Regions from separate parts of the Micromonospora sp. WMMC241 genome, predicted to be linked through region 2. Evidence: riboswitches for the same ligand, from Rfam matches in the RefSeq annotation. Region 2 holds a riboswitch; the other holds the start of a gene.
The links. A riboswitch is a leader RNA that binds a small molecule or an ion and turns the genes downstream of it on or off. The one in region 2 is predicted to bind cyclic di-AMP.
Positions count from the first base shown of each region.

Region 1: it holds a riboswitch for cyclic di-AMP, as region 2 does, so the genes downstream of both, O7598_RS13120 (LysM peptidoglycan-binding domain-containing protein) here and O7598_RS06890 (coiled-coil domain-containing protein) in region 2, are expected to answer to the same signal.

Region 1 covers NZ_JAPZBF010000001.1:2,826,689-2,831,703, reverse strand. The annotation lists gene O7598_RS13130 (M4 family metallopeptidase) at 1-547, shown strand, start outside; gene O7598_RS13125 (YbaB/EbfC family nucleoid-associated protein) at 1,160-1,609, opposite strand; gene O7598_RS13120 (LysM peptidoglycan-binding domain-containing protein) at 1,892-2,569, opposite strand; cyclic di-AMP (ydaO/yuaA leader) riboswitch at 2,568-2,712, opposite strand; gene O7598_RS13115 (LLM class flavin-dependent oxidoreductase) at 2,923-4,485, shown strand; gene htpG (molecular chaperone HtpG) at 4,540-5,015, opposite strand, start outside.
Region 2 covers NZ_JAPZBF010000001.1:1,416,801-1,421,815, reverse strand. The annotation lists gene O7598_RS06900 (HelD family protein) at 1-1,248, shown strand, start outside; gene O7598_RS06895 (cation diffusion facilitator family transporter) at 1,325-2,239, shown strand; cyclic di-AMP (ydaO/yuaA leader) riboswitch at 2,384-2,513, shown strand; gene O7598_RS06890 (coiled-coil domain-containing protein) at 2,519-3,619, shown strand; gene O7598_RS06885 (hypothetical protein) at 3,699-4,175, shown strand; gene O7598_RS06880 (SRPBCC family protein) at 4,186-4,698, opposite strand; gene O7598_RS06875 (STAS domain-containing protein) at 4,766-5,015, opposite strand, start outside.

The DNA of each region.
Region 1 (5,015 bases), 1.4 Mb from region 2:
GGACGCGGTCAGCGTGCCGGCGCAGTCCGGTGACCCGACCTGCTCCGGCGGCACCACGCCCACGCCGACCGCCACCACCACCCCGCCGTCGGGCGGCTGCTCCGGCAACAAGCTGGCCAACCCCGGCTTCGAGTCCGGCAACGTGAACTGGACCGCCTCCTCCGGCGTCATCACCACCGACAGCGGCCAGGCCGCGCACGGCGGCTCGTACAAGGCGTGGCTCGACGGCTACGGCTCCTCGCACACCGACACGCTCAGCCAGTCGGTCACCATCCCGGCCGGGTGCAAGGCGACGCTGACCTTCTGGCTGCACATCGACAGCGCGGAGTCCACCACGACCACCGCCTACGACAAGCTGACCGTCAAGGCCGGCAGCACCACGCTGGCCACCTACTCCAACCTGAACAAGGCCACCGGTTACGTGCAGCGATCCTTCAACATCTCGTCGCTCGCCGGCACCACGGCGTCCATCTCGTTCAGCGGCGTGGAGGACGCCTCTCTCCAGACGTCCTTCGTCGTCGACGACACCGCGGTCACGCTGAGCTGACCACGACGCGAACGGCCGGCCGTCACCCTCGGAGACGGCCGGCGGTTCCGCGCCTCCAACTCCCGGCTCCCGGCCCGCCCGGCTCCCGGCCCGCCCGACTCCCGGCCCGCCCGACTCCCGGCCCGGCTCCCCTCCTCGCCGGCTCCCCGCCCGGCCGACTCCCCGCCCGGCCAGCTCCCCGCCCGGCCGACTCCCCGCCCGGCCCGGCCCGGCCCGGCCGGAGATCTTGGTACGGATCGGCCCCTATAGGGGCCCTTTCGTACCAAGATCTCGGCCGTTCCCGCTGTTCGGACGCTCCATCCCGACAAGCGGGAAGAGGCAGCCGCATGTGGCGCGCGTTCCTCCGGCAGGGACAGCGGGCGGCACGGCGGGATGAGTCGCCGTCGGATAGGCCGGCACGTCACTCGATCCGGCACGTCAGGCAGGGCGACCGACCAAGCGGGCTGGTCACTCAGACCGGGTTGACCGCTCAGACCGGGTTGACCGCTCAGGCAGGGGTGATGACTCAGGCAAGGGTGATGACTCGCGCAGGGACGGCCACTCAGGCAGAGGTGATGACTCGCGCAGGGGTGACGACGCAAGCAGGGGTGACGACGCAAGCAGGGAGGTCGGTCAGGCAGGGTGGGCGGCGCGGGTCACCGCGTCTCGGTCGCGGCGGATGCGCGCGGCCACCTCGTGCATCGTCCGACTGAACAGCTCCGCCTGGTCGGGCAGGCCGCCGAGCCGGGCGGCGAGCGCGTCGGTGTCCGCCCGGGCGGAGTCGCCGACCCGCGCGTCCAACTCGCTCAACGCGTCGTTGACGGCGTCGACCAGGTGTCCGCAGAGGACCTCCAGCGACACGTCGGCCAGTTCCGGGTCGACGACGACTGAATGCAGCCGGCCACCCTGGACGGCGACCGCCCGGACCCGGCCGCCGGCGGCCGCGCCCTCGGCCCGGAGCAGCTCACCCGGCTCACCGTCGGCGAGCCCGCAGGCCCGGGACCGCATCGCGGCCAGCGCCTGCTGCGTGCGGGTCAGCAGCTCGTCGAGGCTCGCGGCGGCCGAGAACGCATCGTTGGTCATATCCGCGCTTTCTTCACGTCTTAGCCGAGCCTCGTGACCATAGCAACCACCGGCGACGGAACCTCGTCACCCGCCGCGCCCGGCCGGCCGTCGACGCCGGGAGCAGGACGGACGCCCACCACCCCCGGCGTGTCGCGACGACGAACGCCCGACCGGATGACCCGGCCGGGCATGTCGTCGCCGGTCGCCACGACGCGGTCCGAGGAGTCGTGCCGCCGGCCCACCGGATGCGTCACGGACACGGCAGCCACACGGACCGCGGGACCTGCCGCGAGCCGGGGATCAGCGCAGGCTCAGCCGCTGTCCTGGAAAGATCAGGCTCGGGTCCGCACCGACCACGGCACGGTTGCGCGCGTGCAGGGCGTGCCAACCGCCGGCGACGTGCTTCGCCGCCGCGATCTCGGACAAGGTGTCGCCGGGGCGTACCAGATAGGCGCCGGTGGCCGGCGCGCCGCGCCGCTCACCGGCCGACGGGCGCGGCGAGGCGGCCTTCTTCGTGGACGTGGTCGAGGCCTTGCCGGCCTTCGTACCGTTCGTGCCGCGCGACCCGGCGGTCCGGCCGCTCGAACCGGCCTTGTCGCCGCCGGACCGGGCCTTCTTGCCACTGGACCCGGCCTTCTTGCCGCAGACCGGCCAGGCGCCGATGCCCTGTCCGTCGAGGACCCTCTCGGCGACGGCGATCTGCTCGGAGCGGCTGGCCAGGTCGGCTCGGGCGGCGTACTTCTGGCCGCCGTGACCGTTCCAGGTGGACCGGGAGAACTGGAGCCCGCCGTAGTAGCCGTTGCCGGTGTTGACGTGCCAGTTGCCGCCCGACTCGCAGCGGGCGACGGCGTCCCAGTTCACGCTCGCGGCGCTGGCCGGCGCGGCCGGCCCGAACAGGGCCGCGGCACCGGTGGCGGCACCGGCGACGAGCGCGGCGACCACGGTTCGGCGGCGGCGGGTTGAGTATGCAGTTGACATGTGGATTCCTCCACGCCGACGAGGTGAGCTGTCGGGTTCGGGCCGAGGAGCCCGGCCGCCGGTGGCGGCTTCACCCCGAGGTGACGTGCACCGTGGAACGTGTGGGTCCCCCGCTCCCGCCCGAGGTTCGGGTACCACCGGGCCGGTGGCGGGACTAGGCGTTACCGGCCCGTGGTGTCCGCGACTGCGAACGGAACCGACGCTAGGGATGATTTGCGACGATCGCCCGCTTCTTGTGACGTTCTTCACCCGGCCGGACTACCGCGTCCAGGGTGGCGGGTCCACCGCCGCCGGCCCGCTGACGGGGCTACCGTGGGCCGGGACCGGGCAAGATCGCGCAAGGAGCGGGGCGGATGACCGACAACGGACACGAGCTGGCATTCGGCGGCTTCCTCACCCCCGACGCCGGTCGCCCCGACCAGGTGGTCGCGCTGGCCACGCTCTGCGAACAGGCCGGGCTCGACCTGGTCACCTTCCAGGACCACCCCTATCAGCCGGCCTTCCTGGACACGTGGACGCTGATGTCGTACGTGGCCGCCGCCACCGACCGGATCGGTCTGGCCGGCAACGTGCTCAACCTGCCGCTGCGCCAGCCGGTGGTGCTGGCCCGCAGCGTGGCCAGCCTGGACCTGCTCACCGGCGGCCGGGTCGAGCTGGGGTTGGGCGCTGGCGCGTTCTGGGACGCGATCGAGGCGACCGGCGGGCGGCGACTCACCCCCGGCGCGGCGGTCGACGCGCTCGACGAGGCGATCCAGGTCATCCGCGAGGTCTGGGACGCCGAGCGACGCGGCATGATCCGGGTGGCCGGCGAGCACTACCGGGTGGTCGGGGCGAAGCGCGGGCCGGCGCCGGCGCACCCGGTGGGCATCTGGGTGGGCGCGTACAAGCCGCGCATGCTGCGGCTGGTCGGACGGGCCGCGGACGGCTGGCTGCCGTCGCTGGCGTACCTGCCGAAGGGACCGGACGATCTGCCGGCGCTCAACGCCCTCGTGGACGAGGGCGCGCGGGCCGCCGGGCGCGATCCGGGCTCGATCCGCCGGATGCTGAACGTCACCGGCACGTTCAGCCGCTCGTCCACCAGCTTCCTCGCCGGGCCGCCGGAGCAGTGGGTCGAGGAGCTGGCCGGCCTCACCCTGGAGCACGGCGTCACCACGTTCATCCTCGGCAGCGACGAACCGCGCGCCATCCAGCTCTTCGCCCAGGAGGTGGCGCCGGCCGTCCGGGAGCTGGTCGCCGCCGAGCGCACCACGCCGGGTAGCGGGGCCCGCGCCGTGGCCGAGGAGCAGGCCGCCGCCGGCGGTCCGACCACGCTCGCGGTCACCCCCACCCCCGACCCGGGGGTACGGCGCAGCGCCCGCCGCCTCTGGGACGAGACGACCCGTCCGACCGCCCCGCCGCCACCGGCCGGGCACGTCTACCCGGCTCGCGGACAGGCCGCCGGGCAGCACCTGGTGGACGTGCACGACCACCTGCGCCAGGAGCTGGCCCAGGTGCGCGACCTGCTGGAGCAGGTCCGGCGTGGGGCGGTGTCGCCGGGCGGAGCCCGGGCCGCGCTGAACGCGATGACCATGCGGCAGAACGACTGGACGCTGGGCGCCTACTGCGCCGCGTACTGCACCGTGGTGACCCAGCACCACGGCCTGGAGGACGCGTCGATCTTCCCGCACCTGCGCCGCTCCGACGCCGGGTTGGGGCCGGTGCTGGACCGCCTGGAGCAGGAGCACGTGGTGATCCACGGAGTGGTGGAGAGCGTCGACCGGGCGCTGGTGGAGCTGATCGGCTCGCCCGGGGACTTCACCGCGTTGCAGGAGGCGGTGGACCTGCTCACCGACACGCTGCTGTCGCACCTGTCCTACGAGGAGCACCAGATCGTCGAGCCGCTGGCTCGGCACGGTTTCTTCCCCGGCCAGCTGTGATAAGCGGGGGCCCCTCCTATCGCCCAGGCGATAAGAAGGGGCCCCTCCTTGCATCTACAGGTTGCGGGCGAGACGGTCGGCGAGGATGCGGGTGAAGTGGGCCGGGTCGGCCAGTTCCCCGCCCTCGGCGAGCAGCGCCATGCCGTAGAGCAGCTCGGCGGTCTCGGTCAGCGCGGCGGTGTCGCCGCCCTCGCCGTGGGCCTTGCGCAGGCCGGTGACCAGCGGGTGGGTCGGGTTCAGCTCGAGGATCCGCTTGACCCGGGGCACCTCCTGGCCCATCGCCCGGTACATCTTCTCCAGCGTCGGCGTCATGTCGTGCGCGTCGCCCACCACGCAGGCCGGCGACGTGGTCAGCCGGGTGGACAGGCGCACCTCCTTGACGCTGTCGGTGAGCGCGCCGCCGAGGAAGGTGAGCAGGTCGGCGTACTCCTGCCGCTCGGCCTCGGCCTTTTCCTTCTCCTCCTCGGTCTCCAGGTCGACCTGGCCCTTGGCCACCGAGCGCAGCGTCTTGCCGTCGTACGCGCCGACCC
Region 2 (5,015 bases):
CGGGTGCTGGAGCGCGCCACCCGGGACGCGGTGCCGGACTCCCCGGCGGAGCTGCGCCTGCTCTACCGCGGTGAGCTGCTGCGGCTGGACCGGCCGGCGCTGGACGCGGTGCGGGACCGGACGCTGACCCGGGGCGCGCGTCGCAACGAGGTGCGTCGGGCGGCGTTCGACGCGGTCCTCGCCGCGCTCTTCGCGCAGGCCCGGACGCTGCGGGTGGGCCGGCTGCCGGAGCAGCCCGCGTTCGAGGACGAGATCATCGAGCGGCCGGAGTTCCGCGAATTCCTCAAGGCCTGGTGGCCCCGGCTGCACCCGCGGCACGTGCTGGGCTGGCTGGCCCGGCCGGAGCGGCTGCGCCGGTACGCCGGCGGGGTGCTCTCCTCGGCCGAGATCCGGCTGCTCACCGACGCGTACCGGACGCTGGACACCGACGGGCTGACCGTCGCCGACATCGCCCTGCTGGACGAGCTGGACGCGTTGCTCGGCACGCCGGTGCGGCGGGCCCGGCCGAAGCGCGACCCGTACCAGTTGGCCGGCGGCGTGCGCGAGCTGAGCACGTACGCCGATCGGCAGCGTGCCGCGCGGGCCGCGGCCCGGGAGCGCCCGGTGGACTACCGCGACTACGCCCACGTGGTGGTGGACGAGTCGCAGGACGTCTCGCCGATGCAGTGGCGGATGGTCGGGCGGCGCGGGCGGCTGGCGTCCTGGACGGTGGTCGGCGATCCGGCGCAGACCGCCTGGACCGGGGACCCGCAGGAGCTGGACCGGGCCCGGGACCAGGCGTTGGGGCGGCGTCGGCGGCACCGCTACGAGCTGACCACCAACTATCGCAACTCGGCGGAGATCTTCGCGGTGGCGGCGGCGGAGATCCGCCGGCTGTACCCGGACCTGGCGCTGCCCGACGCGGTGCGGTCGACGGGCGTGCCGCCGGTCCAGCGCACCGTGGCCGCGGCCGAGCTGCCCACGGCCACGGTCGAGGCGGCCCGGGTGCTGCTGGCCGAGGTGGAGGGGACGGTCGGCGTGATCACGCCGGTGCCGCGCCGGGACGAGGTCGCCGGCTGGCTGGGCGAGCTGGGCGCCGGCCGGCTCCAGGTGGTCAACAGCCTGCAGGCCAAGGGCATGGAGTACGACGGTGTGGTGCTGGTCGCGCCGGGTGAGATCCGGGCCGATCCGGGCTCCGGGGTCCGCACGCTCTACGTGGCGCTCTCCCGGGCCACCCAGCGCCTGACCACCCTCGACCCGGTGGGGTGAGGACACCCTCACTTGCACACATAGCGATGTGAGCATAGATTGGTTCCGGCCGGGGCACGGGGCGGAGGGTGTGTGCGTGGGCGCAGGTCATGACCACAGCGATGCGGTGGCCAACGCGGCGCACCGCCACCGGGGGCGACTGTGGGCCGCCTTCGCGCTGCTCACCGTGCTGATGCTGGTCGAGGCGGTGGCCGCCGTCACGACCGGCTCGCTGGCCCTGCTCTCCGACGCCGGGCACATGTTCACCGACGTGCTCGGCATCGGCATGGCGCTCGCGGCGATCAGCGCCACCCGGCGCGCCCGCACCGATCCGCAGCGGACGTTCGGGCTCTACCGGCTCGAGGTGCTCGCGGCGCTGGCGAACGCGGTGCTGCTCGGCGCCGTCGCGATCTACGTCCTGGTCGAGGCGGTACGCCGGTTCGGCGAGCCACCGGAGGTGCTCGCCGGGCCGATGCTGGTGGTCGCCGTGCTCGGCCTGCTCGCCAACGTCGCCGCGTTCGCGCTGCTGCGCTCCGGCGCCCAGGAGAGCATCAACCTGCGCGGGGCGTACCTGGAGGTGCTCGGCGACCTGCTCGGCTCGCTCGGCGTGATCGGCGCCGCGCTGGTCATCGCGCTCACCGACTGGTGGTGGGCCGACCCGCTGGTCGCGGTGGCGATCGGCCTGTTCATCCTGCCGCGCACGTGGCGGCTCGGCCGCGCCGCGGTGCGCATCCTGGTGCAGGCCGCGCCGGAGCACCTCCAGGTGACCGCGGTGCACGACCGGCTGGCCGCCGTGCCCGGCGTGGCGGAGGTGCACGACCTGCACGTCTGGACACTCACCTCGGGCATGGACGTCGCCTCGGCGCACCTGACCGTCGACGCCGGCACCGAGGTCGCCGGCGTGCTGGCCGCCGCCCGGGCCGCGCTGCACGAGGACTTCTCGATCGACCACGCCACGTTGCAGATCGAACCCGGAGCGTCAGCCGGGGCCTGCGGTCCGACCGAGTGGTAATTAGGACAGACTTAAATCACTGTGTTTATTGTTGGCTTATGCCGGTTTTGCCCGGTAGCTGGCTCCGGTCGGCGGAGCCGGCTCCGGGCAGCGCCGGTAGGCTCGGTCGCGGCCACACCTCGGGCGTCACTCCGGCACCCGAGGGCGCGGCCGGCGCCTAATCGCCCGCAGGGCGAGCCGGGGAACCACGTACGTGGGGTGCATCCGCGTCAGCGGTAGGGATCTTCCGTCCCGAACCCGTCAGCTAACCCGGTCGGCGGTTGACGGAAGGACACACGAATGCCCACAGTGGCACCTGCACGACGGACGGCCGCCCGGTTGGCGGCCCTGCTCGTCGCGACGCTGGCCCTCGGCGTCGGGACCGTCCCGGTCTCCCCCGCCTCGGCGGCACGGTCGACTTCCCCGACCGGCCTGCTCGCCGCCGCACCCGGCGACGACGACGAGGGCGGCACCCCGGCGCTGCGCGATCAGCTCGACGCGGCCAGCAAGGGCTGGCTGGAGGCCAAGGCCGCGCTGAGCCGCTCGGTGACCCGGCAGAAGCAGCTCAACGACCGGCTCAAGACGATCGACGTGGAGCTGACCGAGCGCGACGCCAAGGTCGGCGAGATCGCCGAGGTGGCGTACCGCACCGGCCGGATGGGCACCGCCGCGGCGCTGCTCGGCAGCCGCAGCCCCGAGGGCTTCATGGACCGGGCCGCGGCCTTGGAGACGGTCGCCGCGCACGAGGACCGGACGCTGCGCGACCTGATCACCACCCGGGACGAGGCCATCCGCACCCGCGGCGCGCTCGACGGCGAGATCCGGGAGCAGCGCAAGCAGGTCACGTTGATGGCCAAGCGCAAGGACCAGGCCGAGCGGGCGCTTGAGGTCGCCAACCGGCGGCCGGCCGCCGGCAGTGGCAGCAGCGGCAGCAGTGGCGGCGGCAGCGTCCGGGGCACGTCCACGGCGAACGCGAAGCCGGCCAAACGCAACTCCGACGGCTCGTGGCCGGCGGAGTCGTGCAGCGTCAACGACCCGACGCCGGCCAGCGGCTGCATCACCCCGCGCACGCTGCACGCGTTGCAGCAGGCCAAGGCGGCCGGTTTCACCAGGTACGTCTCGTGCCACCGGCCCAGCGGCTCGGGCGAGCACCCGAAGGGGCGGGCCTGCGACTTCGCGGCGCAGAAGGACGGCTTCGGCGGCGTCGCCAGCGGCGGCGACAAGACGTACGGCAACAACCTGTCCGCCTACTTCATCCGCAACGCCGACCGGCTCGCCGTGCTCTACGTGATCTGGTTCCGGCAGATCTGGCTGCCCAGCAGCGGCTGGAAGTCGTACAGCGGCGGCAACGGCGACCCGTCCAGCGACCACACCAACCACGTGCACCTGTCGGTCTACTGAGCACTACGCCACACGACGTACGCCCGGTGTCGTCGCGCGGCCCACGACGTGGGCCGCGCGACGGGGCGACGATCGGGGCATGAGACGACTCTCGCCCGCCGGCCGCAAGGCGCTGCTCACCGCGCACCTGGCCACCTCGCTGGGCTGGCTCGGCAGCGACCTGACGCTGCTCGCGCTCGGCATCGCCGGGCTGCGCGGCGCCGACCCCGACGTGGTCTACCCGGCGGCGGCGCTGCTGGTCACCTGGCTGTTCGCGCCGCTGAGCGTGGCGGTCTGGCTGATCGGGACCGCCAGCGCGCTGCTCACCCCGTGGGGCCTGCTGCGCTGGCGCTGGGTGCTGGTGAAGTTCGCGCTCACCACCGTCATGCTCGGCCTGGTGCTGCTCCTGCTGACCCCCCGGATCCGGCACCTCGGCGCGCTCGCCGACACCGCCGACGCGCACCTGCGGGTCGACCTGGTGGTGCCGCCGGCCGTCTCCACGACGCTGCTGCTGATCGCCACCGTGCTGTCCACCTACAAGCCGTGGGGGCGGATGCGGCGGGGTCGGCCCGGCTGACCCCACCGAGTCAGGCCGGCCGGCCCTCCAGGGTCGCGCCGAGGCGGGCGGCCAGCCCCAGGTGGGCCGCCCGGGCCTGGCGGAACGCGTAACCGAGCAGCGGCGCGGGCGCGGTGAGGGTGATCTCCACGTCGATCCGCACCACGCCGTCGGGCTCGTCGCGCAGCCGGGTGTGGTTGCGTACCGTCGTCGCCGGTTGCTGGCGGGCGACGGTGACCACCTCGTCGTCGTTGGCGATCAGCACGTCCGCCTGGTAGGTGATCGGGAAGTGCAGCGGACCGAGCTCCAGCCGGTCGGTGATCGCGTAGCTGGCCAGCGCGCCCGGCCGGGGCGGCAGCTGCCGCACCCGGACGATCAGGGGATGCAGCTCGCCCTGCCGGCTCAGGTCACCGAGCAGGGCCACCGCGTCCGCCCGGCTGCACCGGGCCTGCACGGTGTAGCTGAAGCTGTCGCTGCTCTGCAACCGGTCCCCCTCGCCGTCGTGGGTCCGGACGATCGTCCCGTACCGGGGCCGGGCTGGCAACGGGTCGAAGGTCCCCCGGTCGGCGAGGGCAGGACGGGTCTCCGCGCTCGGGCGGCGCGGGGCGCGCTCAGGCGCCGGGGAGCACCTCGGGGATGTCGTCGGCGAACCAGGGCTCGGGCGCGCCGAAGAGACCGAGCAGACCGGTCACCCAGAGCTGGCGGTGCACGAACCGGCTCGGCTCGGTGACCACGAGTTTGACGCCGCTGACCTCGCAGGTCTGGAAGCCGGCCACCATGGCGCTGATGCCGACGGAGTCGATGAACGTCACGAGCCGCATGTTGAGCTCGATCCGGGCGGGGCGCCCCTTGGCGAGCACC